Regions from separate parts of the Streptomyces sp. ICN903 genome, predicted to be linked through region 1. Evidence: predicted binding sites of a transcription regulator. Region 1 holds the regulator's gene; the other holds the start of a gene.
The links. Region 1 encodes HspR, which represses chaperone genes until heat shock. Its sites were predicted from a motif close to TTGAGNNNNNNNNNCTCAA; they were not measured.

Region 1 (3,213 bases):
GTGGCCGAGTCGCTGGAGACGGTCGTGGCGAAGATGGGCCTGCAGCAGTTCGGCAAGGAGGGCGAGGCCTTCGACCCGACGGTGCACGAGGCGCTGATGCACTCGTACTCGCCCGACGTCACCGAGACGACGTGCGTGCAGATCCTGCAGCCCGGGTATCGCATCGGCGAGCGCACCATCCGGCCCGCGCGGGTCGGTGTCGCCGAGCCCCAGCCGGGGGCGCAGCCCGGCAAGGGCGAGGACCAGCAGGCGGAGACGGCAGCTGATGAGGAGAGCGGTGGCCCCGAGCAGGGCTGACGCGAGGGAAGACCGGGAGGAGGGACGCCGGGGATGAGTACCAAGGACTTCGTGGAGAAGGACTACTACAAGGTCCTCGGCGTCCCCAAGGACGCCACCGAGGCGGAGATCAAGAAGGCGTACCGGAAGCTCGCCCGCGAGTTCCACCCGGACGCCAACAAGGGCGACGCCCGGGCCGAGGAGCGCTTCAAGGAGGTCTCCGAGGCCCATGACGTCCTGGGCGATCCCAAGCGCCGCAAGGAGTACGACGAGGCCCGCGCGCTCTTCGGCGCCGGCGGTTTCCGCGCCGGCCCGGGGGCGGGCGGCCCCGGCGGCTTCAACTTCGACCTGGGTGACCTCTTCGGGGGCGCCCAGGGCGGCGGCGCCCCCGGGGCGGGCGGCTTCGGCGGCGGCCTCGGGGACGTCTTCGGCGGGCTGTTCGGCCGGGGCGGCGGCGCGGGCACGCGCACCCAGCCGCGCCGCGGCCAGGACGTCGAGTCCGAGGTGACGCTCAGCTTCACCGAGGCGGTGGACGGGGCCACGGTCCCGCTGCGGATGTCCAGCTCGGCGGCGTGCAAGGCCTGCGCGGGCACCGGCGACAAGAACGGCACCCCCAGGGTCTGCCCGACCTGCGTCGGCACCGGCCAGGTCAGCCGCGGCGGCGGGGGCGGGTTCTCGCTCACCGACCCGTGCGTGGACTGCAAGGGCCGGGGCCTGATCGCCCAGGACCCGTGCGAGGTCTGCAAGGGCAGCGGCCGGGCCACCAGCTCGCGCACCATGCAGGTCCGCATCCCCGCCGGGGTCTCCGACGGCCAGCGCATCCGGCTGCGGGGCAAGGGCGCGCCGGGCGAGCGCGGCGGCCCGAACGGCGATCTGTACGTCGTGGTGCACGTCGAGCCGCACCCGGTGTTCGGCCGCAAGGGCGACAACCTGACCGTCACCGTGCCCGTCACCTTCACGGAGGCGGCGCTCGGCGGCGAGATCAAGGTGCCCACCCTGGGCGGCCCGCCGGTCACCCTGAGGCTTCCGGCCGGCACGCCGAGCGGCCGGACGATGCGCGCCCGCGGAAAAGGGGCGGTGCGCAAGGATGGCACCAGGGGCGACCTGTTGGTCACCATAGAGGTGACGGTCCCGAGGGAACTGAGCGACAAGGCGAGGGACCTGCTGGAGTCCTACCGTGACGCGACCGCGGGCGAGGACCCGCGGGCGGCGCTGTTCAAGGCCGCGAAGGGAGACTGACCGATATGGACGGCTACGGCCGCGGACGACAGGGCCAGGGGCGGGGGCGCACCAACCCGTACGAGCTGACGGACGAGTCACCGGTCTACGTCATCTCCGTGGCGGCACAGCTCTCCGGGCTCCACCCGCAGACGCTGCGGCAGTACGACCGGCTCGGTCTCGTCTCCCCCGACCGTACCGCCGGGCGCGGCCGCCGCTACTCGGCGCGGGACATCCAGCTCCTGCGCCAGGTGCAGCGGCTGTCGCAGGACGAGGGCATCAACCTCGCGGGCATCAAGCGCATCATCGAGCTGGAGAACCAGGTCGCGGCCCTGCAGGCCAAGGTGACCGAGCTCCAGCAGGCGGTGGAGGGCGCGGCGGTGGCCATGCGCCAGCGCGAGGCGCAGGTGCACGCCTCCTACCGCCGCGACCTGGTGCCCTACCACGACGTGCGGCAGTCCAGCGCGCTGGTGGTCTGGCGGCCTCAGCGCTCCGCCGACTGACCTTCACTCCGCGGTATGCCGGGGCACCCCCGGCGCCCCGGGGCCTGCTTCCGGCCCGGCCTTCCGGCCGGGCCGGAAGCCGTCGCGGGTCCGGCCGGGCTCGGTGCGGGCCCGGTGAGGGCCGTCCGGCGTACACATGCGTCCGTCCGGGTCCGCCCGAACGGACGCCCAGCGCCACCCGTCCGGCGGTGTGCGGATGGCATGCCGGGATGGGAGGGGCGCAGCGTGAGGGCATGGACAGGATACGTGCCGTCATAGCCGCGTTCGTGACCGTCACGACCTCCGCCGCGCTGCTGGGGGCCGCTCCCCTGGGCGTCCCCGCGGTCGATCCGGTGTCCGGCGCCGCGGCCGCTCGCACAACGGCCGACGGGGCCGCCACCCCCCGGGCTCCCTGGCCCGGCGGTACGGTGCGGACCGTCGGGAAGCTCATCGGGACCTATCCGGACGGACAGCTGCTGGCCTGCTCCGGCGCCGTCGTGGACGCCCCCAACGGAAGCGTCGTCGTCACCGCCGCGCACTGCGTCCACAACCCCGGCGAGGCCCGCTGGGAGCAGGCCTGGTTCGTCCCCGCCTACGACCGCCACGGCACCGCGAACGCCGCCCGGGCCGGCTGGCGGGTGGAGTCGGTGCACCTGGAGTCCGCCTGGAGGAAGGGGAAGCTGCCGCAGGCCCTGCCGTACGACTACGCCTTCCTGAAGGTGGAGGAGAAGGACGGGCGGACGATCCAGGAGACGGTCGGCGCCAACCGCCTGGACTTCGAGCCCGTCGAACCGGCCGAGCGCACCTTGGCCCTCGGCTACCCGGCCGCCGAGCCGTACGACGGCGAGACGCTCGCCCACTGCGCGGGCACGCCCACCCTGCTGACCGAGCGGGACACCCGGCAGCCGAACGTGGGCGGGCTGCTGCTGGAGTCCTGCGACCTGACCCAGGGGTCCAGCGGCGGGCCGTGGCTGCGGGACTACGACGCCGCGAGCCAGTCCGGCACGGTGGTGGCCGTGATGTCGGTCGGCGACGACCGGGGCCGGGTGCTGGGCCGCCCCTTCCCGGCCGAGGCGCGCCGGCTGCTCCAGGCGGCGGGCGGGTCCCGCGGCTGAGCCGCGCCGGACCCGCCCGGAACCGCAGGACCCGCCCGGTCCGCGCCCGACCGGCCGCCCCGCGAGCCGGCGCCGTCCCGCCCGATGTGCGACCGGGCGGGGCGGCGTCCTGCCGTACGCGG
Region 2 (3,213 bases), on a different contig from region 1:
GCCGGACACCCGCACCCGGCGCTGGGCGTTGTCGATCTCCAGCTCGCCCAGCCGCAGCGTGCCCGAGCGGGGGGAGGACGCGGCTATCGCGGCCCGCTCCACGCGGCGCAGCAGGACGTGGGCGCGCGCGACCAGCTCCCGCATGGAGAAGGGCTTGGTCATGTAGTCGTCCGCACCGACCCCCAGGCCGACCAGCATGTCGGTCTCGTCGTCCCGGGCGGTGAGCATCAGCACCGGAACCGGCCGCTGCGCCTGCACCCGGCGGCAGACCTCCAGGCCGTCGAAGCCCGGCAGCATCACGTCCAGGACCAGCAGGTCGGGCTGCCACGCCTCGGCCGCCTCCACCGCCGCCGGGCCGTCCCCGGCGGTACGGACCTGGAAGCCCTCGGCGCGCAGCCGGGCGGCGACCGCCTCGGTGATGGTCGGGTCGTCCTCCACGACCAGGATCCGGCGCTGGGCGCCCGGGGTGGCCGCCGCGGCGGCGGTGCCGCCGTGGGACTGCGTGGTGTTCCTGTGGTCCATACGTCTCGCCCTACCGCTCGGTTTCTCGCTAGAGCGTAAAGGGCGCGTGTGCGCTGCGCTACGCCGGTCGGGTGGCGAGGTGGACCACGTCCGGGACGCCTCGGGCGACGGGCACCTCTTCGGTGCGCACCCGCGTGAACCCGGCATTCCGGAGCGCTTCGCCGAACGCCCGGGACGGCTGCGCGGACCACACGGCCAGCACCCCGCCCGGGGCGAGCCGCCGCGCGCAGGCGGCGAGCCCGGCGGGCGTGTAGAGCGAGCCGTTGTCCTCGGTGACCGTCCAGTCGGGGCCGTTGTCGACGTCCAGGCACAGCGCGTCGTACGGTTCGCCGCCGCCGGGGCCGCCGCCGGTCAGGTGCGCCAGGAGGTCGTCGGGGACGATCCGCACCCGGGGGTCGGCCAGCGCGCCGCGGGAGATCTCGCCGAGCGGGCCGTCGCGGTGCCAGTCGATCACCGCCTCCTCCCGCTCGACCACCGTGATCCGCCCCCAGCGCGGCTCGGCCGCCGCTTCGGCCAGCGAGAAGCCGACGCCCAGCCCGCCGATCAGCACGGACGGGGAGGGCCGGCCGCCGCCGGCGTCCAGCTCCTCGAGCGCGGCCCGCACCAGCAGGCGCTCGGAGCGGCCGTCGGAGGTGTCCGTCAGGAAGCAGCCGTTGGCGATGATCTGGAGCAGCTCACCGTGTCGCCGCAGCACCACCTCGCCGTGGGGGCCGTCGCGGCGGTCCAGGACGAGGGGGGCGCCGGCCCCGTGGCCGGCCGCCGCCTCGTACGGGGGGTACGGGGGGCGCGGGTTCCGCATGTCGGCCGTCATGCCGACCATCCTGCCGGTGACGGGCGGAGCGCGGCGGAGGGGTCGGTGAGCGCGGCGATCGCTCACAGCGAACACGTGACGGGGAACACGGCGCGCCTCCCGGGCATTGAACAGGCATTGAGTCGCTTCAACTCAACTTGTCTGCCGAGGGAGAGATCATGGCTCTGTCGCCCGCAACGCTCACCCTGCCCGTGCTGCCGCTCGACGACGAGGTGGTGCTGCCCGGGATGGTGGTGCCGCTGGACCTGTCCGACACCGAGGTGCGGGCCGCGGTGGAGGCCGCCCAGTCCGCCGCGGGAGACGGCGCGGCCGGCTCCGGCGGTCCCGACGGCAAGGACGGCAAGGACGGCAAGGACGGCAAGGGGGAGAAGCCGCGGGTGCTGCTCGTGCCGCGCATCGACGGCTCCTACGCGGGCATCGGGGTGCTCGGCCGCGTCGAGCAGGTCGGCCGGCTGGCCGACGGCGACCCCGGCGCCCTGATCCGGGGTGTGAGCCGGGTGCGGATCGGCGCGGGCACCACCGGGCCGGGCGCCGCCCTGTGGGTGGAGGGCACCGAGATCGAGGAGAGCGTCCCCGATCCGCTGCCCGGCGCCGTCGCCGAACTCGTCAGGGAGTACAAGGCGCTGGCCACCAGCTGGCTGCGCAGGCGCGGAGCCTGGCAGGTCGTGGACCGCGTCCAGCAGATCGACGACCCCGGGCAGCTCGCCGACAACTCCGGCTACAGCCCCTTCCTGGGCTCCGGGCAGCGGGTCAGGCTGCTGGAGACCACCGACCCGGTGGAGCGGCTGAGGCTGGCCGTCACCTGGCTGCGCGACCACCTCGCCGAGCAGGACGTCGCCGAGGCCATCGCCAAGGACGTCCAGGAGGGCGTGGACAGACAGCAGCGCGAGTTCCTGCTCCGCCGCCAGCTGGAGGCCGTCCGCAAGGAGCTGGCCGAGCTGAGCGGACAGGCGGAGGGCGAGGGCGACGACTACCGCGCCCGGGTGGAGGCCGCCGGCCTGCCGCCCGAGGTCCGCGAGGCCGCCCTGAAGGAGGCCGACCGCCTGGAGCGCGCCCCCGAGCAGAGCCCCGAGAGCGGCTGGATCCGCACCTGGCTGGACACCGTCCTGGAGATGCCGTGGAACGAGCGGACCGAGGACGCCTACGACATCGCCGGCGCCCGCGCCGTTCTGGACGCCGACCACGCCGGCCTGGAGGACGTCAAGGAGCGCATCACCGAGTACCTGGCCGTCCGCAAGCGCCGGGCCGAGCGGGGCATGGGCGTGGTGGGGGGACGCCGGGGCGGCGCGGTGCTGGCCCTGGTCGGGCCGCCCGGCGTCGGCAAGACCTCCCTGGGCGAATCCGTGGCCCGGGCGATGGGGCGGAAGTTCGTCCGCGTCGCGCTCGGCGGGGTGCGCGACGAGGCCGAGATCCGCGGCCACCGCCGCACCTACGTCGGCGCGATGCCGGGCCGGATCGTGCGGGCCGTCAAGGAGGCCGGCTCGATGAACCCGGTCGTACTGCTCGACGAGATCGACAAGGTCGGCAGCGACTTCCGCGGCGACCCGGCCGCCGCCCTGCTGGAGGTGCTGGACCCCGCGCAGAACCACACCTTCCGCGACCACTACCTGGAGGTCGAACTCGACCTGTCCGACGTGGTGTTCCTGGCCACCGCCAACGTCCTGGAGTCCATCCCCCAGCCCCTGCTGGACCGCATGGAGCTGGTGCGGCTGGACGGTTACACCGAGGACGAGAAGGTCGTCATCGCCCGCGACCACCTGGTGCCCCGCCAGCGCGAGCGCGCCGGGCTGGAGGACGGCGAGGTGGTGCTGGAGGAGGACGCGCTGCGCAGGCTCGCGGGCGAGTACACCCGCGAGGCGGGGGTGCGCGACCTGGAGCGG

Region 2: the regulator HspR is predicted to act here: its motif matches at 1,451-1,469, upstream of lon (endopeptidase La).

Annotation. Positions count from the first base shown of each region.
Region 1 covers NZ_JAKMAY010000334.1:41-3,253, reverse strand. Annotated here, with positions in the region: gene grpE (nucleotide exchange factor GrpE) at 1-297, shown strand, start outside; gene dnaJ (molecular chaperone DnaJ) at 331-1,515, shown strand; gene L7D48_RS24775 (heat shock protein transcriptional repressor HspR) at 1,521-1,997, shown strand; gene L7D48_RS24770 (serine protease) at 2,231-3,091, shown strand.
Region 2 covers NZ_JAKMAY010000059.1:1,679-4,891, reverse strand. Annotated here, with positions in the region: gene L7D48_RS08750 (response regulator transcription factor) at 1-522, opposite strand, end outside; gene L7D48_RS08745 (spermidine synthase) at 581-1,321, opposite strand; gene lon (endopeptidase La) at 1,492-3,213, shown strand, end outside.